One region of the Rummeliibacillus sp. NPDC094406 genome, then DNA from elsewhere that is predicted to be linked to it. Evidence: riboswitches for the same ligand, from Rfam matches in the RefSeq annotation. Region 1 holds a riboswitch; each other region holds the start of a gene.
What was found. A riboswitch is a leader RNA that binds a small molecule or an ion and turns the genes downstream of it on or off. The one in region 1 is predicted to bind thiamine pyrophosphate.

Region 1 (8,283 bases):
GACTAGATATAGATGGATTAACGTATGTTATACACGTGGCTGTTCCATATACAAGAGAGCAATATGTTCATCGTTCAGGCCGTACAGGACGTGCAGGAGCAGATGGTGAGGTTATTACATTACTTGCATATCATGAAGAACAAGCTTACCATAAACGCCTTCGTGAATTATCAATTAAACCAGTTGAAAAAATATGGTCTAATGGCCAACTTATAGAAGGTCACGCAGAAAATAAACAAGTTCGAAAACAAACAAAGCCAAATGGTAATTCAAATGCGCATAAAACATCTAAAAAAAGAAATGAAAGTAGTTCATTTGGAGCTTCTTTCAAAGATTCAGGAAAGAAAAAGTACTTTGCAAAGAAATCTAAGAAGAAATAATTAGAAGCGAGGTAATTAATGATGACATTTAAAGAAAAGCTAGAACAATTTGCTGAGTTAGCAGTAAAAGTTGGAGCTAATGTGCGAAAAGGCCAAACTTTATTGATCAATACAACGACAGATACTATTGAATTTACACGTCTAGTTGTAAAAAAAGCATATGAAGCAGGCGCTAGTCGTGTAACAGTAAATTTCTCTGATGATGTAATCAATCGTGCTTATTTTGATCATGCACCAGACGATGAATTTGCAAAATTTCCCCGTTGGATTAGTGAACAACGTGATGAACTCATCGAACGTAAAGGTGCATTACTATGGATTGATGCTGCAGATCCAGATAATTTAACAGGTGTTCCTGTAGAAAAATTATCAGCTCATCAAAAGGCCTCTGGAAAAGCTTTAGAAAATTATCGTGATGCTGTTATGAACGATAAAATTGCATGGTCAATCATTGCGGTTCCTTCAAAAAAATGGGCTGCTAAAGTATTTCCTAATTTGAAAGAAGAAGAACAAGTACCTGCATTATGGGAAGCTATCTTCAAAACGGTACATATCGGTGAAGGGAATGTCATTGATAACTGGGACCAACATTTGAAAAACTTAGATACACGTGCTAACCTACTAAACAAAAAACGCTATGCAAAATTACATTACACAGCACCAGGTACAAACCTAACAATTGAATTACCAGATAAGCACATCTGGTGTACAGGTGCTAGCTATACTCCAGATGGTACTTCATTTGTTGCGAATATGCCTACTGAAGAAGTTTATACAATGCCTTCAAAATATGGCGTAAATGGTTATGTTTCAAACACAAAACCATTGGTGTTCCAAGGTAATATTATCGATCAATTCAAAATCACATTCGAAAATGGTAAAATCGTTCAAACTGAAGCAGGTGTAGGTGCAGAATTGCTGCAAGAACTAACAAAAGCTGATGAAGGGTCTCAATATCTTGGTGAAGTAGCATTAGTACCGCACGAATCACCAATTTCAGCTTCTAATATTTTATATTACAATACTTTGTTCGATGAAAATGCATCCAATCACTTAGCAATTGGAGAAGCGTACCCAACATGCTACGAAGGTGGCAGTACACTTACAAGAGAACAACTTGAAGAAAAAGGCATCAACACATCCATTACACACGAAGACTTCATGGTCGGCAGCGGCGAAATGGACATAGATGGTATCTTACCAGATGGAACAGTAGAACCAATCTTCCGTAAAGGTAGTTGGGCATTTTAAACAACAATCTAAAACTCCGCTCACAATGAAATGAGCGGAGTTTTTATTCTTTAAAGGTTATTTGAATGAAAGTAGAAGAATCTTACCAACTAATTATGATAATAACGCTGAGAGGTGCTAAAGAAACTCTAAGTGGTACTGAAAAACTAAAAAATCGCCTCAAGGATCACAACCCCAGGGCGATTCATCATCAAATTATTTCTTTATAGGAGTCTTCTTCTTTTTAGCATCAATTGCTTTAATGATGATTGGATAAACAATTGGAGCTAACTTAATAGCTGCTTTTACAACTTTTCGTACTTGCATATAGTAGCACTCCATTCCAGAAACTTTTCTATTTCAGACTATACCCATAAAATTGTACTCTTAAGCTCTAAGTACTTTAATTCCTTGAATAATATTCCAGATAAAAACTACAAGTGATATTATTACTTCTACAATCACAAAAACAAACCATAAGATTACTAAGAATGTACCGTTACCAGATGATTCATTCATAATGTTCATTTCATAGCTGAAAGGGCTTGCCGCTATGGTAGCAATAAATATAATTACTCCAAAAATAGTAGGAATAATTAGCAGTAGATGAGAGATAAATGCACGTTTTGCATGCCTTTTTACATCTTGATCTGTAGATACAAAATAGACGATTAATGGTAATATAAATCCGGCAAAAAATATACTAAAATAACAAAGGGCTGACAGTATGCGATTATTATCCAATAATGACACCTCCATTTATTATACATACGCATAATAATGGGCAAAAGATTCGAGTTATACTTCATTTATTTTAGCGTTTTAAATCAATATTTAAACATTAATCATAGTAAAATTTTTAAAATCAATCCCTTAAAGTACTTCTTTCCATCTTTAATGTGTCGAATATAAAAATGCAATATCTTTTTACAGATAAACTGATTATCTAATTTTTTGGGCAACTAACATTGAAATACAATATTTAGTTAAGTAAAATAAATGTGTTCAATAAAATTTAATGATGTATCGACCACAAGGGGAGCCGTAATGGACGGCTGAGAGTGAACCCGAAGTTCTAACCCTTTGAACCTGTGAGTTAATACTTGCGTAGGAATGTGGATAGAAACCGACTTATTTCGATGTCAGGGCTATCCTGATGTCGTTTTTTTATGGTGAAATCTCTAATGGAAAGTTTCCTAGAATAGGCTTTGGGGCTTATGTGATCTACATCGGGACTAAGGAGGATTTGAAAATTGAACAACAAAAGATTATTAATGATGGTTGAGATTGCTATTTTTGCAGCAATCGGTCTAGTTTTAGACCAAGTATCCTTTAAACTATGGCCACAAGGTGGTTCCATTAGCCTTGTAATGGTGCCAATTGTGTTGATGGCATTTCGTTGGGGTACAATAGCAGGTCTTATAACAGGACTTCTAGTGGGAGGATTACAAGCAATAATGGGGGGCTATATTTTAACACCTCTACAAGGTTTTATTGATTATTTCTTTGCCTTTACTGCAGTTGGTTTAGCAGGAGTGATGAGAAATAGAATAATCAATGCAAGCAAAAAGGAAAGCAAAAAGCAAATGGTAGCATATATTGCAATTGGAACATTTATCGGGGGAATGTTACGTTATATTGCACATACTGTATCAGGTATCATCTTTTTTGCAGAGTATGCTGGCAAACAAAATGTCTATTGGTATTCCATTATCTATAACGGTTCATATATGATTCCAGCAATTATTTTAACGATTATTGTTGCAGCACTTCTATTTACATCTGCACCTCGATTATTAGAACAAAAACGATAGAACTACAAGTCTAGCCACCAAAATATGGGGGCTAGACTTTTTCATAAAACTTTTTTAAGAATAAATTCTGAGTCACAAAGTCATAAGTATATTATTAAATCTCTAATTAATATGGTAATCGTAAACATTTTCAAAAAGTATAATATGATAGCAATAGAGTCCGTAAGCAAAGGTTTTATAAGAACGGCTTAACGTAAAATTGTGGTATAGTTAAGTGTAGATATTTAATTAGAAGGGATCGTTAGAAATGATTGCAAAAACGCAAGCAGAAATAGATGCTTTATTGAAAGCTGGTCGTGCAATGGCTGAAATTCGAGATGCAATGAAAGCCGCAACAAAACCAGGTGTAACTACTAAAGAATTAGATGACCTAGCTGGTCGCCTATTTGAAGAAAAAGGTGCTGTATCAGGGCCTAAAGCAGAATATGATTTTCCAGGATACACTTGTATCAGTGTAAATGAACAAGTTGCACATGGTATTCCAAATCTTCATAAACTAAAAGCAGGTGACTTGATTAACATTGATGTATCAGGTCATGTTGACGGTTATTATGCAGATACGGGTATTTCATTTATCGTAGGAGAAGTTGATTTACCGGAAGTTCAAAAAATCTGTGACGTCGCTCAAAGTGCATTTGACCGTGCGATGACAAAAGTAAAAGCAGGTTCTCGTCTAAACCAAATCGGTAAAGCTGTAGAACGTGAAGCACATGATCATGGCTTAGCGGTGATTATGAACTTAACTGGACATGGTGTTGGCCGTTCACTACATGAAGAACCACAATACGTATTAAATTATTTCGATGCCTGGGAACGTACAATTCTTAAAGAAGGAATGGTTTTAGCAGTAGAACCATTTATCTCACAAAAAGCAGAACACATTGTAGAAGCAGGTGATGGCTGGACTTTTATCACTCCAGATAAATCACTTGTAGCACAACTTGAACATACAATCATTGTAACTAATGGTGAACCAATTATTACAACAAAAATTGATTAAAAAACACCCTGCTAATTAGCAGGGTGCGGGAAGCTCTCTGAACGTAATTATTCAGAGGGCTTTTGTTTTTTTATAAAAATAATACCGACCACTAATACACCACTCAAGAAAAGAGCTGCAGTCGTAACAAGCAATTCTTCAAAGCCATTTTTAAATGCAATTCCAATATAAGCCCAAATATAAACGATAGGGAATAGTATATCATCATAATGGAATCGTAAATGCAATGCAATCGCTGTTCCACATGTAAGCATAATAACGGCCCATAGTGGATCACTAAGCCCTAAGACGTTCCAATGATTATGAGTAAATAGAAAGGCAATATTCATAAAGGTTACAATACTAACCCAAGCAAGATACATCGAAATTGGTAATCGTCCGCCCCATGAACGATGCCAAGCAGGATATGTAAAATACAAACCTGTTAATGACAGGAGCATTAAAATGATTGCCACAATTGACCATGTGAAATATTCATAATGCCACAAGTAAATCCATAACATATTAAATAACGAACTAGCTACAAATAAGACTATTTGCATTAAACTAATATGATATTCATTATGGCGATTTTTCCATAATAGATAAATCCAATAAGCCAAAATAATATAAATAAATACCCTAATAATATAAACATACCCTGCTGGACTAAATAGGACAGTATAGCTGTTGGAGATTTCACTTGTTGTATGACCATTTAGTGGAATTATATTAGCAGCTGTACTAAATACAATCATTGCGATGTAAACAATTGTAACGACTAACAGTCTGCCCAATAAAATCTCCTCCTTTAGATTAGATTTCTAAACAAATCTAATGATCGATTACAAGTTGTTAAAAACTAAAATCATTATATAAAATCAGTCATCCTTAAGTATACAATCGTTTTGCTCTAACAACAAATACCATTTTAGTGAACTTTGCAGTAATATAGTAATATGGAAGAAAAAAGGGAGCAGATAAAGATGACCAAGCGCATAGAAAATATGAATATAGACCAACAGTTAGATGAAAAGATTTCCTACAAAAAAGAGTTAAAAGAGCTACAATTCGAAATGCTCAACATTCAGCAATTCTTATTTAATCATAATATTGGCTTAATCATTGGGTTTGAAGGTATGGATGCAGCGGGAAAAGGTGGGGCTATAAAACGTTTAACGCAACGTTTAGATCCACGTGGATATGTGGTACATCCAATTGCTGCCCCAACTCAAGATGAATTAAAATATAATCACCTATATCGTTTTTGGAAACGACTGCCTGCTCGTGGCCAAATCGGAATTTTTGACCGCACATGGTATGGAAGGGTTCTTGTAGAACGTATTGAGGGATTTGCTTCTAAGGTTGAATGGGGACGTGCTTACGAAGAAATCAATCAATTCGAGAAATTATTAACGGATGATAATTTCATCCTGATGAAGTTTTGGATTCATGTTTCAAATGAGGAACAGTTAAATCGATTTAAAGAACGTCAAGAAGATCCATATAAAATGTGGAAACTGACAGATGAAGATTGGCGTAATAGAGATAAATGGCCACTTTATATTGAAGCAGCTAATGATATGTTTGACAAAACAGATAAAAAAAATGCACCTTGGATCTTAATAGAAGGCAATGATAAAAAATATGCGCGTATTCAAGTGTTAAAGGAAACGATTAAACATGTAAAAAAAGAATGTGAACGTCGCGGTTTACAAGTTACAGATCCTGCTGAGGCTATAACACAAGAAGTGTAATAATAAACATCATTTAGCTGTATGAAGTAACTCAAATAGCTTCACAAGCTATCACAAAGGGTGGGTATGGTTAGTATGGTTTTTTTAGAGGGGCAGCGTTGTTATTTACGTACATTAGAAATGGCGGATGTGATGTCATATACAGAAATGGTTACTCGTAATATGCGTTACTGGTCTATTCATGAGCCATTACATCCGCCTGAATATTACACGGAAAAAGTACAATCGAAGAAAATTCAAGAATCTATTAGACAGATGCATGCAAATCGTGAGTATAGTTTTGGTATTTTCTCTTCTGGAACAACTGAAATCATTGGGCATATTTCAGTATATTCTATTAGACGTCTGCCTTTCTCAAGTGCATTTGTCGGTTATTCAATGGATGAAGCGCATACTGGAAAGGGAATCGTTTCCGATGCACTTTCACTCGTTTCAAAATTTGCTTTTGAAGATTTATGTATACATCGTTTAGAAGCATATGTTTCTCCAAAAAATGTAGCGTCTGTACGTGTATTAGAGAAAGCAGGATTCATAAGAGAAGGGTTATTACGAAAGTTGCTGTATATTAACGGTAAATGGCAAGATCATTATTTATATGCTTTAATGGAGGAAGATTATTGAAAGGGAAAGGCCGCTTGGCGGAGATGGAGAAGTAATTTTCGCAAATTCTTCAATGGAATGTAGGAGAAAAGTTGTCGAATTTCCCAGGAAATATGTCGATAAATAATTAAAAAGCGATTTTCCCGTAAGTTGAGAAAATCGCTTTTTGCCATGCATTCTAGCTTGTATTATTTAGAACCGTCTACTACGACATCTAAATGACCTGTTTTTGGGTCAATAACTAAACCATGAACAGGAATAGAGTCTAATACTAATGGATGGTTTTTGATCATTTCAACACTATTACGAACGTTAGATTGTACGTCATCAAAACCATGTAACCATTGATTTAAATCTACTCCAGAATAATTAAGTACATCTAGTGTTTCTTGTTTAATACCACGGTCTACCATATTTTGCAGCATTTTATTTGGATCAACTGCACTCATACCGCAGTCGTAGTGACCTACTACAAAAACTTCGTCTGCTTGTAACTCATAAATTGCAACAAGTAAACTTCGCATAATTCCTCCGAATGGATGGTTTAAAATTGCACCAGCACTCTTGATCATTTTCACATCACCATTACGAAGATTCATCGCCTTAGGTAGTAATTCGACCAGACGGGTATCCATACAAGTTAAAATTACAAAACGTTTATCAGGATATTTACTAGTAATGTAAGGTTCATATCTTTTTTCATTCACAAAGGATTCATTGAATGTAAGAATATCATTTATTATAGACACGCTATCACTTCTCCTTTCCCAATTCCCCTTTCCTTACATTACTAATTGTAAGATAACTATTACCAAAAATATAGAATTTTTTATTTTTTTAGTAAATGGATTGTATCTAATGCTTTTCCTGTACCTACTGCTACTGATTCCAGTGGGTCAGGAGCTAAATGTACAGGTACCGCTAATTCAATTGAAAGCCACTCTGTCATACCTTTTAAAAGAGAGCCACCACCAGTTAGAACTATACCACGATCTACGATATCACCAGATAATTCTGGAGGGCAACTTTCTAATGTTCTACCAATCAATTCTAAAATAGATAATAGATTTTCTTTTAGACAATCCTGAATTTCAAGAGAAGACACTGTAATTGTTTTTGGCAGACCAGTAACAATATCACGCCCACGAACTTCCAATATTTCTGATGAATGCTCAATCAGTGCATAGCCAATTTCTTGTTTAATTCTTTCAGCAGTAGGTTCACCGATTAATACGTTAAATGCTTTACGAGCGAATTGAATAATTTCTTCATTCATGTGGTCGCCACCAAGTTTCATTGTATTAGAAGTAACGATTCCTCCAAAAGAAATAATTCCGACTTCTGTTGTACCGCCACCTATATCTACGATAACGCTTGCTATTGGATCACTGACAGGGAGTTCTGCACCGATTGCAGCAGCGACAGGTTCATCGATTAAGTAAACTTCTTTTGCACCGCATTGTTTAACTGCGTCTTGAATAGCAAGACGCTCTACAGAAGTTGCGCCAGATGGTGTACATACG
Region 2 (8,283 bases), on a different contig from region 1:
GCGGTTGGAAAGTACCAAGGAAAATAATCTTCAATATACGTATAACCTAATTCATCCATGCTTTGTTTTATCGCATTCACGATTGAAGAAATATTTCCTTTGCCACCCATCTCAGCAACAAAACGACCATTTGTTTTTAAAGCATTGTAAACATTTTGGACAACCATTTCAGGTTGTTTGATCCAATGTAATGAGGCGTTGGAGAAAACTGCATCAAATTGATGATGTGTATCTATTTGTGTAGCATCTCGTACAGAAAATTGTATTTGTGGATATTTTGTTTGTGCTTGATAAATCATTGTTTCCGATGCATCTATGCCATGCACAATAGCTCCTTGATTTGTGATTTCATTTGCTAAATCTCCTGTACCACAGCCTAAATCTAAGACTGTTTCCTCTTTTTGTGGTGCTAGTAATTCGACTAAACTCCCGCCAAATTTTGAAACGAAATCATGCTTTTTATCATATAAAACTGCATTCCATTCTCTCATTTGATCATCTCCTTTAGATGAGGATAACAGAGAATTTGATAGTAGAGATATGACTGATAAAGGGTGTATTAATTCCAAAGTGGAATATAGAATTAAATTGTTTAATTCAAATTCAGTCTAATTACTTAAGGTATGCTCGATTACCCCCTTGTTATAATTATGGTAGTAATTAGTAATTTGAGAATGAAAATAAGGGGATGAAGGAATGGAAAGTAATTGGCCAAATGAAATGAAAGTAGCGCAAATTCGAGTGGCACGCCCTACGGATCAACTCGACAAAGTTGTAGATTTCTATTGTAAAGGATTAGGATTGAAAACGATTGGCTCATTTGAAGGGCATAGGGGATATAAAGGAATAATGATTGGGCTTCCCGGTTTTGACTATCATTTGGAATTTACTCAACATATAGATGGTAGTCCTTGTCCAGCTCCAACAAAGGATAACCTACTCGTCTTCTATATCCCTGATCGTAAAATAATTGAAGATATCAAAAATAGATTGAAGAATATGGGATATGATATAGTTTCACCAGAGAACGGATACTGGGAAGAATCAGGCGTTACAATTGAAGATCCAGATGGTTGGAGAATTGTCTTAATGAACACCCCTGGCATTGGTGACTAATAAAGGATAAATTTATCCTTGAGCAGCTGAGTAAGAAATGCTACGATAATAGCAACTTAAATATTTGCGGGGGGACGCTTATGCGTTGAGAAGGTAGAACCTGACCCTTAGAACCTGACAGTTAACACTGACGTAGGGAGCAAAGTACATAGCATAATAATGCATGATTTTTGTACAGTAGCTCTCCGATTTGGAGAGCTTTTTTGTTACCAACCAAATATTTTTGTGCGGGGGGACACTTTTGTGTTGAGAAGGTTAAAACCTGACCCTTAGAACCTGACAGTTAATACTGACGTAGGGAGCAATATTCACTATGAAGTCTCTATGTTTAGCATGGAGACTTTTTTTGCGTCTACGTCCACTACAAGGAGGACTTAGGATGACATTTTGTGAAGAGGTAAGAAAAGAGACAGATTTTTATTGGGAAGGTAGTTTTGAACATCCATTTGTAAAGGGATTAGTTGGAGGAACTCTGCCAATTGAGAAATTCAAATTTTATATGATGCAGGATGCTTATTATTTAAAGCATTATACAAAAGTGTTAGCGATAGCTGCATCAAAGGCAATTACGAATGAGGATATTGCTTATTTTTTAGAAACAGCTCGTCATATTAATGAAGCTGAGCTGGAATTGCATCGGACAGTTTTCCATGAGCTTGGTGTAACTGATCAAGAATTAGAAACATTTGAACCTGCACCGGCCGCGTACAATTACGTTAGTCATATGTACAATACAGCTCATAATGGTGATGTTGCTGAAGCATTTGCAGCCATGTTCCCATGCCCTTGGTTGTATCAAGAAATTGGAGAAAAATACAAAGACGCTAAACCAGGTGTCAAACTTTATGAAGAATGGATTACGATGTACAGTGATCCGGATTATAAAGAAAAAATTGAATTGCAAAAGTCGATGATGAATCGTTTTGCAAAAGAACAACCTGAAAAAGTATCTTTATTGAAATCTCATTTCAAGAAAAGTTGCTATTATGAATGGAAGTTTTGGGAAATGCCTTGGACTTTAGAAGATTGGAAAGGTGAAGTGGTCAATTATGAGTATATCTAAAATTCGAATGACAAGTCCTCTTGTCCATTGTATTACGAATTATGTTGTAGCGAACTTTACAGCTAACGGGCTTCTTGCAATTGGTGCTTCACCTGTAATGGCAGATGAAGCATCTGAGGTCGAAGAAATGGTATCCAATGCCTCTACCTTATTACTTAATATTGGAACCATTAACAGTCGAACTAAGGAAGCAATGATTCTTGCAGGTCGTAAAGCAAACGAGAAAGAAATACCCGTTGTCCTTGACCCTGTTGGTGTAGGCGCTACAGCATTTCGTAAACAAACGGTTCAAGAATTACTGGAAGCGGTGAAATTTGACTTAATCCGTTGTAATGCCGGGGAACTAGCAAGTATTGCAGGTGTTAAATGGCAAGTAAAAGGTGTAGACAGTGGAGAAGGAGAAATCGATGTTGAACAAGTAGCGAAACAAGTAGCACGTCAATATCATTGTCTAGTCATTGTAACGGGCCCTTCAGATATCTTAACAAATGGCGAGCAAACTTATACCATTGGAGGAGGCAATGAAATAATGACGCAGGTGACAGGAACAGGCTGCTTACTTAGTGCAGTTTGTAGTGCGGCATTAGCTGTAGAAGGCAATCCTTTAACTGTTCTTCATGATGTTTTACAAGATTATAAAGCTGTTGCAGAGCGTGCAGCTATTGCAGGTCCACTAGGCTCTTTCCAAGTGGAAGTATTAAATGCATTACACGATATCTCTAGAGGTGAACAATAATGGACATTGTGATGACAATAGCGGGCTCTGATAGTGGTGGAGGGGCAGGAATCCAAGCTGATTTAAAAACATTTCAAGAGTTAGGTGTTTTCGGTACATCCGCTATTACTGCACTAACTGCACAAAATACTTTAGGGGTAGAAGGGATCTTCCCTGCAACAGCTGAATTTGTACAACAACAAATTGAAGTAGTAATGCAAGATTTACCTGTAAAAGCTGCCAAAACAGGTATGCTTTTTTCTGCAGAAATAATTGAAGCCGTTGCTCAAAGCTTAAAGGATAAAGAAATCCAGCTTGTTGTTGATCCAGTCATGATTGCAAAAGGTGGTGCATCTCTCCTTCAATCAGAAGCCATCAAAGCTTTGAAAAGTTCACTACTGCCACTTGCTACTGTACTTACGCCAAATATTCCTGAAGCAGAAGTAATAAGTGGGAACACGATCAGAACTGCTGCAGATATAGAGAAAGCCGCAAAGATAATTCTTAATATGGGCGTTTCTTGCGTTGTGATGAAAGGTGGTCATTTAGAAGGTGAAGAAGCGATTGATACGGTTTATTTTCAAGATGGCACATCATTCTCAATGCAAACGAAGCGTATTGATACAAAGCAGACACATGGAACAGGTTGCACATTTTCATCTGCAATAGCAGCATTTTTAGGTCAGGGTTATGATTTACGTGAAGCGATCATTGAAGCAAAGAAATTTGTACAATTAGCGATACAAAATCCTTTAAATATCGGGCACGGCCATGGCCCAACAAATCACTTTGCATATAAAAAGGAAAATGGAGTTTGCGAGGTGACAATCATTGAAACGAAATGATTTAGCTGTTTACTTTATTATGGGAACACGAAATTGTATTGATAGCCCTTTAGAGGTACTTGAGGAAGCATTAAAAGCAGGAGTAACTATTTTCCAATTACGAGAAAAAGGGGAGGCTGCGTTAAAAGAGCATGATTTAGAATATTTTGCCATAGCGTGTCAAACGTTATGTAAGCATTACAATGTTCCCTTTATTGTGAATGATGATGTTGATCTTGCTTTGAAGATTAATGCAGATGGTGTGCATGTAGGACAAGATGATATAGCTCTTGAAGCAATTCGAACAAAATTCAAAGGCAAAATTGTAGGGATCTCTGTGCATACGAAAGAGGAAATGGAGAAGGCAGTGATAGGTGGAGCGGATTATGTTGGCATTGGACCAATTTATGAAACAAAATCAAAATCAGATGCGAAAAAGCCAGCAGGTGTAACATTTTTACACCAAGCAAGAGTCATGTATCCTGATTTCCCACTTGTCGCGATTGGTGGAATTACAGAGCAAAATGCACATGAAGTACGGCAAGCAGGAGCAGATGGAGTTGCCGTCATATCAGCCATTAGTGAAAGTCCTAATAGAAAGGCGACAATTCAGTCTTTTTCTTCTTTATAAAAGAAAACAGCTTCAAAAAATAATTATTATCCATTTCAATAACACTTTGAATTATATAGATTCAAAGTGTTATTAAATGTTTTAAGTTTAAGTATTTTATTATTCATGAATGCCAGAATACAAGTAATATTTTATTTAGTATGAATATCAATCCGTATACACACGCTACTGCTACTTTTCCTAAGCTAATTAATAGCAGGACGGGCAATAAGAAAATTATCATTTCTAATATGAAATGAGCAGTTGCAGGTAGAGGAATATTGGCTTTTGGAGAACCAAACAAAGCCCAGATTACTGCGATGCTTAAAGGAATTGAAATACTGAGTATCCCTTTTTGAATATGGGTATTCCCCGTTTGAAATCCCCAGTAACCATAAAGTATAAGACCAGTAAGTTCTAATATAAAGCGTAATCCTAAGTTCATCATCTCAAGAATTGTTAAAAAGACCATTCTCATACCTCTTTCTATTTAGTCTTCAGAACATTAAGCTATCGAGTGAATTCCTTCAATAAAAGTATTGATTAAAATGGATAGACTTTTATCAATATCCAATGGTATTCCAAAGCCACCCATATGTTCGATTGACGTAAAACCATGCAGAATACTACGTAATCCTCTAACCATATGAACTGCCATTTCTTTTTGTAAACCATAGGCTTCGAGAACTTGCATCACTAGATCAACGATTAATTGTTGCTGATGCTGTAGTTCTGAATCTTCAGGATTTGGAAATCGAGTTGTAGCATCATAAAGACCTGGGTGTGTTCTTACAAATTGAACATACGCTTCACTAATTTTGCGGATTGCATCGTCTCCCGATGTCCCTATTGCAGCATGTAGCATGTATTGATAAAGCTTTTTAAGCCCTTGAATAGCTAAGGCCTGTTTCAATTCTGAAAGACTATTCACATGATTGTATAAGGAAGGTGGACGGATTTGCAATTCTTTAGCTAATAAACTCAGAGATAGTTCATCTAACCCTTTTTCATCAATGATGTCAGTTGCTTTTTGAAGTACAATATTAAAATCTATCTTCATGCGAGGGGCCATTTTTTCTTCACCTCCTAATCACTTCCTATTATTTGGTTTTTAATAATCGCGAAGCATCATCGATTGCTTGCTTCATCGCTTGTATAGGTTTTTCAATCATTTGCCCATGTCCAACAGCTAGTAAACTTGGATTTAGGTCTATTAGTTTTTTTGCACTGTCGACCGCAACTTGTTTATTCCAAGTAGCGAGTGCAGGAAATGGGAAAGAAGGTTTTAAAACACCTGAAACGGCTATTCCACCTCTGATTTGAAAAGCATCCCCGGCGATTAGATTACCATTACGAGTATCCAATAATGCTATGGAGCCAGGCGTATGCCCTGGAGCAGTAACAACTTCGAGTGAACCTATAAGATTCCCATCTTTCAACAATATATCTGGCTTCGTTTGAATTTTCTTTGGAATCCCTCCCCGAATTGGAGAAGAAGGCTCATCTTCCAGAAGTTTTGTATCTCCTTTTAGTAAGAGTGCATCACGTGCAGAAATACTTACTTGAACGTTTGGCAATGAAGCTTTTAATGCATCCAAGGAACCTACATGGTCATTGTGAGCATGCGTCAAAACGATATTTGCTATGGGTTTTCCAATCTTTTGTGAAGCTTTTATAATACTTTTTGCACTATAAGGAAGCCCTGCATCAATTAGAGTAAGTCGATCCGTCTCTTCAATCAGATAACAGTTCACCGGAAATACATTAGGCATAAAGGATAACTGAAATATATAATCATTTTTCGTGATTTTCATGGCGTACTCCTTCCGAAAACTAATTTAATTAGTTAATTAACTAATAACATTAGTTTATGCTATTTTAAATAAAAAAGATACATAAATGGTAGAAATTAACGATAATAAAATAAGCGAAATATTGTGGGAATATATGATTGTTAATGAAATCACTTTTACGGAGGTCGCTATGAGAGAAATAATTTTATCCAATGGAAAGGTTGTTCAAGTAGAATGTTTAAGCTGTGCACTTACAAGTGGAGAGATTATGCCTGATGGAGGTGTCATAACAGAAACTAAATATTTTCATGCGCATCAAGATGTTGCCTATCCGATTAAAGGTTTAATTATTTTAGCATCTAAGCGTCACATTAAATGCTTTGATGAATTAACGGAAGAAGAAAAAATTGATTATATTTACTTATTATCTAAGATAAGAAAAGCTCAAAGAGAAGTTTTAGGAATCGAATACGTTTATTATTTTTATAACGAAGATACAACACATCATTTTCACATATGGATGGTTCCACGATATGACTGGATGTACGACTTCGGTCGTTCCGTAGAATCAGTTAGACCAGTTCTTCTTCATGCTAGAAACAATATGAACAATGAAGAAAATATGAAAGAAGTAATGGATGCAATCAAAGTATTAACGATAGCCTTGAATAATTAAGTATTCTATATGGCGCGTTAACTACCATCTACATAAAGTAACGATCTGCGATCTCAAGTAAAAATGAATAAAAGGAAAGCGTTCTAATGATTTCTATTAGAGCGCTTTTTATCCTTTTTAAAATCATTAAAGCAAACTTTTATTTAATCGTAATGAGAACGTGTGATGAAGACAGATAAGACCATTAACCAAAACATTATACAGATTAAGCCCAATATAAAAGTAAACTCATAATGAGGACCAATCCAACAAACGAATATTGTATAAACAAAAGTAGCTACAAAACTAAGCCAAAAGATTCTTTTCATACTTACACTTACATGAAAAAGTATAAATCCAAAGGAAATAAATAAGGGCAGATATATAAGCATATTTCTTTCGATCGCCTCCTTAAAAAATGAATTTCCCGTCATCAATAAAATATTAAATTAGTTTCTGTTTTGAAATTATGACTTTTTGATAAATCTACTTCTAAACGTAATACTACGAGACTATGATATGTAGTAGAAAGAAATATATGATAAAGGAGGAGTTGCTATTTTAAAGAAGTCTTCAGTTGGTCTAATTCAATTTTTGCTAGGTCTTGCGTTTATGTATTTTGGTTATATGAAGTTAACTGCCAATCCAATTCATGTAGAAAATTTTACTGAAGTGTATGGCTATGGAAAGATCATCATGTATGGGGTAGGAGCAGTTGAAGTAACATCAGCTATAGGCTTATTAATAGGTTTTTGGAAGAAAGGTTTTGTGCCGATTTCGAGTGGAGCATTAGCAGTTGTGATGGTTGGAGCTACATCCACACATTTAATGGTTGGGCAAGGTCTAGAGATCGCTATGAAGCCCTTTATATTCTTCGTATTAAACTCAGTTATATTTTTGGTATCCACTAGTGAAAGTGTAGAAGACTAAATTAAAAATTAGTTATGTAAAAGAAAAACTAGAGTTTACTTATTAAATAAATAGAATTGAAGTGATAATTACTTCGATAAAGGGCTATCTAGAAAATCTCTTTCTAAGATAGTCCATTTTATTTCTGAATTTTTAGTTATTTATTATTCACGAAAATACAATGGTGTATAATTAGGAAAAATAGAAAGGAGTGTATAGACATGCTAAAGAGGAAGTACGGAAATCGACCTGATTGGAAACGCATTTTACAAAAGAGTTATGCACAATCTTATCTTGATACGAAAGAATTTAAAGGCTATATCGCATTACTCGATATGGTTAAAGTAGCTAGCCCGCTCTATGTGAATCATGAAGAAGAAAATATATGTATTGTTGATGATGGCTATATGTGGTTACAGCAGTTTCCTAGTAACAGCAATCACGCAATAACCACTACATTTGATAGGAACGGCAATATCGTATATACATATGTTGATATTTGCCTCCGTAATGGTGAAGAAAACGATATACCCTATATGGATGATTTATATTTGGATATCGTGGTATTACCTTCAGAAAAGACCTTTCTATTAGATGA
Region 3 (8,283 bases), on a different contig from region 1:
AAGCTAACTAATTTTAAGAATGATTTCATTATGTTCCTCCTATTAAATTAGACTTACTTACCATTTCAGAAAACAGTTAAGTTTGACTACAAACATTGAGTACTAACTAAAAACTCATCTTATTTAAGACCTTAAAGCTACGTTTCCAATCACCTATTAATTGATAATATGTAATATAGTCACCTCCATTAGCACTACGCATAACAAAATAAAAAGACCTCAAATAAAATGTATTAAATACATTATTTGAGGTCTCTCTACTCGCGCCTTTTTGCTATTCACTTTACACTTTTACTATATATGTTTTTTATTAATTACAAATAAATTAAGTATAAATTATATGTAAATTTTTGGGTCAAACACCATTCATATCTATTTTCCACAATTCTGAGTTTGATGTAGTAATCGCAAGAGCGCCATTATCAAGTGCTTCCCTTGCATGTTGAGGTAAGTTTAATAATCCACCTGTGATAATAGGTACAGGTAATACTTTCGTCAATTTATTTATAAAGTCTGGGGCTCGACTCGGCATAACCTCAATTATATCTGAGCGAATTTGACTAACATCTTTCACTAAGTTCATATAAACATCGGTATCTATTAAAAAAATTCGCTGAATAACCAGAATTCCACTGGATTTTGCCCTTTTTATAACCCCACTCTTCGTTGTAACTATTGCAAATGGACGAACACTCTTATTTATAAAGTCAATTCCATCGTGATCCATCTCTAGTCCACCTATTTTATCAACATGCAAAATAACTGGTAGTCCTTCAGATTGAATATGGTCGACGTATCTTTTAACAGTTAATATAGAACCTGTCATTAACAATACTGCACTAAGGTTTTCTTTATACTTGATTGCTCGCTCTATATTCTTGATGTCCTTAATAGCAGCAACCATTTTATATTTTTCTAATCTTTCTAGTAAGACCTGTCCCCTATTATTTGTTTTCACGGATAATTCCCTCTCTTTCACACTTAAGGTTCGCAAGATGATAATTTCCTATAAAAACGAACAATCATCCTCCTAAAATTCATCAAGGACAATTTTATTATTAACAATCTTATTAAAGAATGGTTCTATTGTATATATATTACATTACAGCACATTTTCTACATACGGTAAACAAATTTAAATAAACTGATAATTAATAACTGCACTAACAAGCGCGCAGCATGCAAATATTATCAACCACAAGGCCCATTTGTTTGGTGTATCATAATAAATTTCACCATGTAAATAAAAGGTAATACATATTTCTTTAAGAAGGCAAAAAATCTCCTTATATATTTTTCGGTTTGTTATTGTTGAATAGGATTATTTTTGCTACAAAAGAACAAATGTTCTATAATGAAATTAAATACATATGGAGGTGTTTTTAGTGAGGCCTACTCTAACAAAAGAAATTAGTGTGCAAAGTTTTAAAGACTTTTATTGGTTAAAAGAAGAATTACAAACTTTTTGCAGAAAAAATGGAATAAGTGCTTCTGGTTCAAAAATAGAAATTACCGATCGAATTGAAACATTTCTTCGAACAGGAGAAATTAAAAAGCCAATTAGAAAATCAAAGGTAAATAAGAAGGCAGAACCTCAAACAGATTTAAGTCTTGATACAGTCATTATGGAAAACCATCGATGTAGTCAAGATGTAAGAGCCTTTTTCAAGACAGTTATTCCTAATTTTCATTTTTCTACATATATCCAAAATTACTTTAAAAACAACATTGGAAAAACGTATCGTGATGCTGTAAATGCTTGGTATACGGAAGAAGAGTTAAAGAAAGACCCTACATACAAGAAAAAGATTGCTCCCCAATTTGAATACAATCAATTCATTCGTGACTTTTTTGCTAATCCAAAAAACCAAGGAAAAAGTCGTCAAGAAGCAATTGAAGCGTGGAATAACATTAAGAAACTTCCTGGAAGTAATAAATACGAGCCTAATAATTAACTTTTTAGGTCCCCTTAACATTTCTACTTGAACGTAATTTGACTTTTGACAACCAGAAACTCGCTTTTGTTGCCAATTTCAGTTTATCTCGTTCATCAGGAGATATTGAATGTTTTCTATTAGAATAAATATATTAATAATCTGGTTTAAAATTAAATAACCTATCAATTTTTTATTAATTCCTTTTTATGTATTTACTTTCTTTACTTATTTCCCTATAATATGGTTATAAAAATTTTATATTGATAACAAGGGGTGTCCATTGAGTTGGGCTGAGAGAGAAACACGTTGACGTTTCTTAACCCTCGGGACCTGATCTGGTTCATACCAGCGTGGGGATGTTACATCACTGAGCAAAGAAGATAGATTATCTATGTTTATATCGCCAGGTCCATTTTTAATAATGGACCTGGTTTTTTTCTTTACTGATATTTGCTGTGAAACAGATCTGTCCCTATTATCAATTAGAAAAGAGGATAGACAAGATGAACAAAACAAATGAAGAAATGAATTTTGCAGTTATGTCCAATTTTTCTGGTAGTCGTAAAGTATATGTAGAAGGAACACGTCCTGATATTAAGGTACCCATGCGTGAAATTACTTTAACTCCAACTAATGATGCTAATGGCGTTACTGAAAATCCCCCAGTACGTATCTATGACACTAGTGGCCCTTATACAGATGAACATCGCACTATCAACATTCGAGAGGGTCTTCCTCCCCTTCGCAGAGATTGGATTTTAGAAAGAAATGATGTAGAGGAATATACAGGCAGAAGTATGAGACCTGAAGATAATGGTTACAAAAAAGAAAATAGTTCTAACTCTATAGAGCAATTCCCATACATCAATTCCCGCCCATTACGTGCTCAAAAAGGAAAAAATGTTACACAGCTTCACTATGCACGAAATGGATTCATCACACCTGAAATGGAGTTTATTGCGATACGAGAAAATGTAGAACCTGAATTTATTCGTAAAGAAGTTGCAGAAGGTAGAGCAATTATACCTGCTAATATTAATCATCCTGAAATTGAACCTATGATTATAGGACGGAATTTCCATGTAAAAATCAATGCAAATATTGGAAATTCAGCTGTGTCTTCTTCTATCAAAGATGAAGTTGAAAAGATGACATGGGCAACTCGCTGGGGTGCCGATACAATTATGGATCTTTCTACAGGTAAGAACATTCATGTGACTAGAGAATGGATTATTAGAAATTCACCAGTACCTGTTGGAACAGTCCCTATTTATCAAGCTTTAGAAAAAGTTGGTGGGATTGCAGAAGATTTAACCTGGGAAGTATATAAGGATACCTTGATTGAACAAGCAGAACAAGGTGTCGATTATTTTACGATTCACGCAGGTGTACTTTTAAGTTATATTCCATTAACAGTTAATAGAATGACTGGGATTGTATCTCGCGGGGGTTCAATCCTTGCACAATGGTGTTTAGCACATCATGAAGAAAACTTTTTATATACTCATTTTGAGGAAATTTGTGAAATTATGAAGTCCTATGATATTACCTTTTCGTTAGGAGATGGTTTGCGTCCAGGATCCATCGCAGATGCTAATGATGCTGCACAATTTTCTGAACTTGAAACTTTAGGAGAATTGACCAAGATTGCTTGGAAACATGATGTACAGGTCATGATTGAAGGTCCAGGACATATTCCGATGCATTTGATTAAAGAAAATGTAGATAAACAAATGGAGATCTGCCAAGATGCACCATTTTATACACTAGGACCGCTTACAACTGATATTGCACCTGGATATGACCACATCACTTCTGCAATTGGTGCTGCGATGATTGGATGGTTTGGTACAGCAATGTTATGCTATGTAACACCAAAAGAACATCTAGGATTACCAAATAAAGAGGATGTACGAACTGGTGTTATCACGTACAAAATTGCTGCACATGCTGCTGACTTAGCAAAAGGTCATAAAGGTGCCCAACAACGAGATGATGCCTTGTCAAAAGCTCGCTTTGAATTCCGGTGGAAAGACCAATTTAACTTATCGCTCGATCCTGAAAGAGCTTTAGAATACCATGATGAAACATTACCAGCTGAAGGTGCGAAAACTGCACATTTCTGTTCTATGTGTGGACCAAAATTCTGCAGTATGCGTATTTCACAAGATATTCGAAATTTAGCAAAAGACAAAAAACTTGTTATTGATGATATAATTGGAGAAGGTTTGAAAGATAAAGCTTCTGAATTTCGTCATCAAGGAAGTCAAATTTACAAATAAAATAACTACACTATTCAATAAATAATGGGTAGTTAATAAAGAAAAAAAGAGCAGTTGGATAAGAAAAATGATTTTTCTTTCCAGCTGCTTTATTGATTGTAATAGATGTAACAAAAAATCCACGTTACTCCGAAGGAAAAACTTTACGGTATCCCCCACAGGCTCATCCCCTTTAATCATAATTTTTTACTTCTTAATAATGTATTGATATAGATATAAGGTATCTAGAAAATAAGCATATGCATGACTTCAGTTACATAGTATGTCAAGGATTAATTTAGAATGGAGTGTGGTGCATGAGCGGAAAGAAGTACTTTTATTATTTATTTTTTATGTTTTCTTTGTATTTTGGTCTATTATTGAGTGGGGATTTTACAGCATCAGCTAATACTTTAGCGACTTCTGTAAGGATTGAAACGAATAAAACGTATACTGATAATTTGAATAAAGTAGAAAAAGTAAGATATTATCAATTTACAACTAACGAAGATGGCAAAGTAACCATAAATTTAAGCAATTTGTCAGGGACAAAATGGAAGTTTTCCTTATTAGATCAAACTGGAAATACAATGAGTTATGAGTTTACGAACTATGATTCTTCTGCAACAGGATTTAACAGTTTAATTATGGGTTTACCGAAAGGTACTTATTTTATTAAAGTAGAAAGTTATTCGAATACTTTGAACAAGGAATATAAACTAAATGTAACAACGTCTCCATCTCCCAATTATGAAACGGAAAATAATGATACTTTAGAAAAGGCTGATCCCATTGAAGTATCAACAACCTATACAGGATTAATCCATAGATCTTCTTACGATAAAGCTGATTATTATTCATTTTCTACTTCTGAAAATGGAGAAGTATATATAAATCTAAGCAATTTATCAGGTGCAAAATGGAAAGTCACTTTATTAAATTCAAATGGCGATAAAATTGATTATAGCTATACCGATAATTCTAGCAATGCCAATGGTTTTACAAAATTCGGATCCGGCTTACCTGCAGGATCATATTATGTGAAAATAGAAAATTATTCAAATAGTTACAACAAAGAATATAATTTTGAAGCTACTTTTAATGCAAATAATTACGTAGAAACTGAACCGAATAACACATTAGCAACAGCAAATTCAATTCAGCTGAACTATACGTATAAAGGCTGGTTTCTACAATATATGGATTCGAAAGATTACTATAAAATAGATATTACATCTAAGGCAACATACAAAGTAAATATTTCTAATATCACTGGTTCAAAAAGAAAACTTCAATTGTATGATTCAAATGGTAAAGAGATAAATTACATTTATTCGGATAGTAGTAATAATGCTACTGGTTACACATCATTCAATCAAAAATTATCTAAAGGAACTTATTATATTAATGTTACTCATAATTCTGGTGATCGGTCCAAGCCTTATAATGTGATTGTTACAAAATAGAACATATAGTATTCAGCTTTCTCGATTTTAAATATTTTTGTAAAGAACAGAATAAACGATGAAAAATCGGCAATAACAAAATACCCATCAGTGCTACTAAGTCACTAATGGGTATTTTTATGTTTGAAAAGAAGTTATCTGTATAGATTAAATCTTATACAATGGTCAATCTTAAATAGCATTTTAGATCTTATTTATTTTTACGTTCATTCGCATATTGTGCTGCTGCTGTGAAAACTACGTCTGATGAAGAGTTAAGTGCTGTTTCACAAGAGTCTTGAACGACCCCAATGATAAAGCCGATCGCAACGACTTGCATTGCAACTTCGTTTGGAATTCCGAATAAGCTACATGCTAGTGGAATTAATAGTAATGAGCCACCCGCAACACCTGAAGCACCTGCTGCAGAAACTGCTGATACAACCATTAAAATAATGGCTGTTGGAATATCAATATTAATATTTAACGTATGTGCTGCTGCTAATGTCAATACGGAAATCGTAACAGCTGCACCCCCCATATTAATCGTAGAGCCTAATGGAATTGATACAGCATATGTATCTTTATCTAAACCTAATTTTTCACAAAGCTTAATATTCACTGGGATATTCGCGGCAGAGCTACGAGTGAAGAATGCTGTAATCCCACTTTCTTTTAATGCTGTTAACACAAGTGGATATGGATTTCTGCGTGCTGCAATAAAGACGATTAATGGATTTACCACTAAAGCGATAAATACCATACATCCTACTAATATAATAAGTAGTTGTCCATATTTTAGTAATGATGATAAGCCGTTCGTTACGATGGTATCATACACGATACCGATAATACCAATCGGTGCTAGATTAATAACCCATTGTACAACCTTTGAGATAGCATCTGAAAAGTTTAATAGCACACCTTTAGTTGAATCGCTTGCTTGCTTAAGTGCTACCCCTAATACAAGTGCCCAAGCTAAGATACCTATATAGTTAGCATGCATTAATGCATCTACTGGATTTGAAACGATATTTTCAAGAAGTTTTTGAATTACTTCCCAAACACTACCAGGAGGTTTTAGTTCACTTGTACTTTCCTTTAATGTTAATTGAACTGGGAAGATTGTTGTCGCAATGACTGCTACACATCCTGATAAAAATGTACCAATACCATAAAGTACAATTATCGTTTTCATATTCGTTTTTTTGCCACTTTCATGACCTGCAATTGCATTCATAACGAGTAAAAAAACAAGTATAGGCGCAACTGCCTTTAACGCACCAACAAATAATGTACCCAGCATTGGAATCCATGCTGCTTTTGGGAATACGAGTGCCACGATGACGCCGATGATAATACCGATAATAATACGATTAACTAGACTAATAGCATTCCACTTTTTCATAATATTCTTCATAATGTTTCCCCTTCTGTGCCCCTGATGCAAAAAACGCGCTGATTTCCACCCAAGAAAACACTTTGTATTTCTATAAAGTACATTTTATCATGAAATTTTAGAATTGCGACAATAATTTTTAAAATAACACTGTTTATTTATGTCTTATTTTACTAATTTCAGAACGAAGCTATAAGGTTAGTGAGTTAATGTTCTAGCTTATAGATACAATTTCTATCAAGTTATTAGTAAATAAGAACATTAAATGAATGTTAGACCTGAAATTTAACTTCCATGGAAAAACAACAACATTTTCCTCAACTAAAGTTAGTAAAAGCATAATATTTAGATGGATAACACATCTATTAAAATGGTAACTGTTAAAATGAATAGACTTCTTCTATTCCCCTTCTACACTAATAATCGAAGTGTTCTCCCTTGACTATACGGTAACAATATAGTTTAGAGTGAATATAGATACTAAAAAAGAAGGGTTTTGAAATTATGTTCACGGAAATTCGTGACATTACATCCGCCAATAAAAATGAAATACTAGCATTGCAAATTGCTGATTCACAGGAAGGGTTTATCGAATCACCTGCTGAGTGCTTAGAAGAAGCTGAAGAAGTAGAAAACTTTGTACCAGTGGGCTTGTATCTGGACAATATGCCAATTGGCTTTGCAATGTATGGTAAATTTCCCGACCAACTAGAAGGTAGCCGAATATGGCTAGATCGTTATCTGATCGATTATCACCACCAAGGAAAGGGATATGGGCATGTTTTTCTTAAAGAGCTAATGCAGTTTCTCATAAAAAAATATAACTGTAATAAAATTTATCTAAGTGTATACGAAAATAATCAAGGCGCCATTCATCTCTATAAATCTCACGGCTTTCGTTTTAATGGGGAGCTTGATGAGAATGGAGAGAAAGTCATGGTTTGGGAGAAAGACAAGAACTTAAATTACTAACAATCCCCTCTTATACTAAAACTATTAAAAGCATAAATAAAAAAGACCGCCGATGTCAGTACGCCGAACGGTCAATAGATAGTTGGTATAGTTGGTTCCCTCAAGGGGATTGGCTAATAGGTACAGATAACCCATTCGAGCTGCACTCAAGGATGGGTTATTTTTTTATAATGATTCTCTATTTTTCTCTTTTTAAATGAAAATTGAACTACACTATATATCCATAAGAAAAATAGGATATATATAGGCAATATTAATTGTTGAGTTAA

Region 2: linked by a shared signal. The riboswitch ahead of tenA (thiaminase II) and the one ahead of thiT (energy-coupled thiamine transporter ThiT) in region 1 are both predicted to bind thiamine pyrophosphate.
Region 3: linked by a shared signal. The riboswitch ahead of thiC (phosphomethylpyrimidine synthase ThiC) and the one ahead of thiT (energy-coupled thiamine transporter ThiT) in region 1 are both predicted to bind thiamine pyrophosphate.

Annotation. Positions count from the first base shown of each region.
Region 1 covers NZ_JBIWGZ010000008.1:35,380-43,662, reverse strand. Annotated here, with positions in the region: gene ACIQ4I_RS17865 (DEAD/DEAH box helicase) at 1-380, shown strand, start outside; gene ACIQ4I_RS17860 (aminopeptidase) at 402-1,631, shown strand; gene ACIQ4I_RS17855 (magnetosome magnetite crystal formation protein family) at 1,998-2,354, opposite strand; TPP riboswitch at 2,636-2,741, shown strand; gene thiT (energy-coupled thiamine transporter ThiT) at 2,864-3,424, shown strand; gene map (type I methionyl aminopeptidase) at 3,672-4,424, shown strand; gene ACIQ4I_RS17840 (tryptophan-rich sensory protein) at 4,472-5,200, opposite strand; gene ACIQ4I_RS17835 (polyphosphate kinase 2 family protein) at 5,390-6,160, shown strand; gene ACIQ4I_RS17830 (GNAT family N-acetyltransferase) at 6,236-6,781, shown strand; gene ACIQ4I_RS17825 (beta-class carbonic anhydrase) at 6,949-7,509, opposite strand; gene mreBH (rod-share determining protein MreBH) at 7,590-8,283, opposite strand, start outside.
Region 2 covers NZ_JBIWGZ010000007.1:48,769-57,051, forward strand. Annotated here, with positions in the region: gene ACIQ4I_RS16815 (class I SAM-dependent methyltransferase) at 1-491, opposite strand, end outside; gene ACIQ4I_RS16820 (VOC family protein) at 697-1,116, shown strand; TPP riboswitch at 1,175-1,272, shown strand; TPP riboswitch at 1,336-1,434, shown strand; gene tenA (thiaminase II) at 1,496-2,179, shown strand; gene thiM (hydroxyethylthiazole kinase) at 2,166-2,915, shown strand; gene thiD (bifunctional hydroxymethylpyrimidine kinase/phosphomethylpyrimidine kinase) at 2,915-3,739, shown strand; gene thiE (thiamine phosphate synthase) at 3,726-4,349, shown strand; gene ACIQ4I_RS16845 (YrdB family protein) at 4,453-4,800, opposite strand; gene ACIQ4I_RS16850 (TetR/AcrR family transcriptional regulator) at 4,834-5,400, opposite strand; gene ACIQ4I_RS16855 (MBL fold metallo-hydrolase) at 5,429-6,142, opposite strand; gene ACIQ4I_RS16860 (HIT family protein) at 6,312-6,797, shown strand; gene ACIQ4I_RS16865 (DoxX family protein) at 7,371-7,706, shown strand; gene ACIQ4I_RS16870 (ribonuclease FAU-1 family protein) at 7,907-8,283, shown strand, end outside.
Region 3 covers NZ_JBIWGZ010000001.1:23,565-31,847, reverse strand. Annotated here, with positions in the region: gene ACIQ4I_RS00140 (ABC transporter substrate-binding protein) at 1-29, opposite strand, end outside; gene ACIQ4I_RS00135 (glycerol-3-phosphate responsive antiterminator) at 356-994, opposite strand; gene ACIQ4I_RS00130 (DUF6434 domain-containing protein) at 1,386-1,955, shown strand; TPP riboswitch at 2,197-2,311, shown strand; gene thiC (phosphomethylpyrimidine synthase ThiC) at 2,441-4,219, shown strand; gene ACIQ4I_RS00120 (PPC domain-containing protein) at 4,516-5,664, shown strand; gene sstT (serine/threonine transporter SstT) at 5,855-7,063, opposite strand; gene ACIQ4I_RS00110 (GNAT family N-acetyltransferase) at 7,547-8,014, shown strand; gene ACIQ4I_RS00105 (hypothetical protein) at 8,161-8,283, opposite strand, start outside.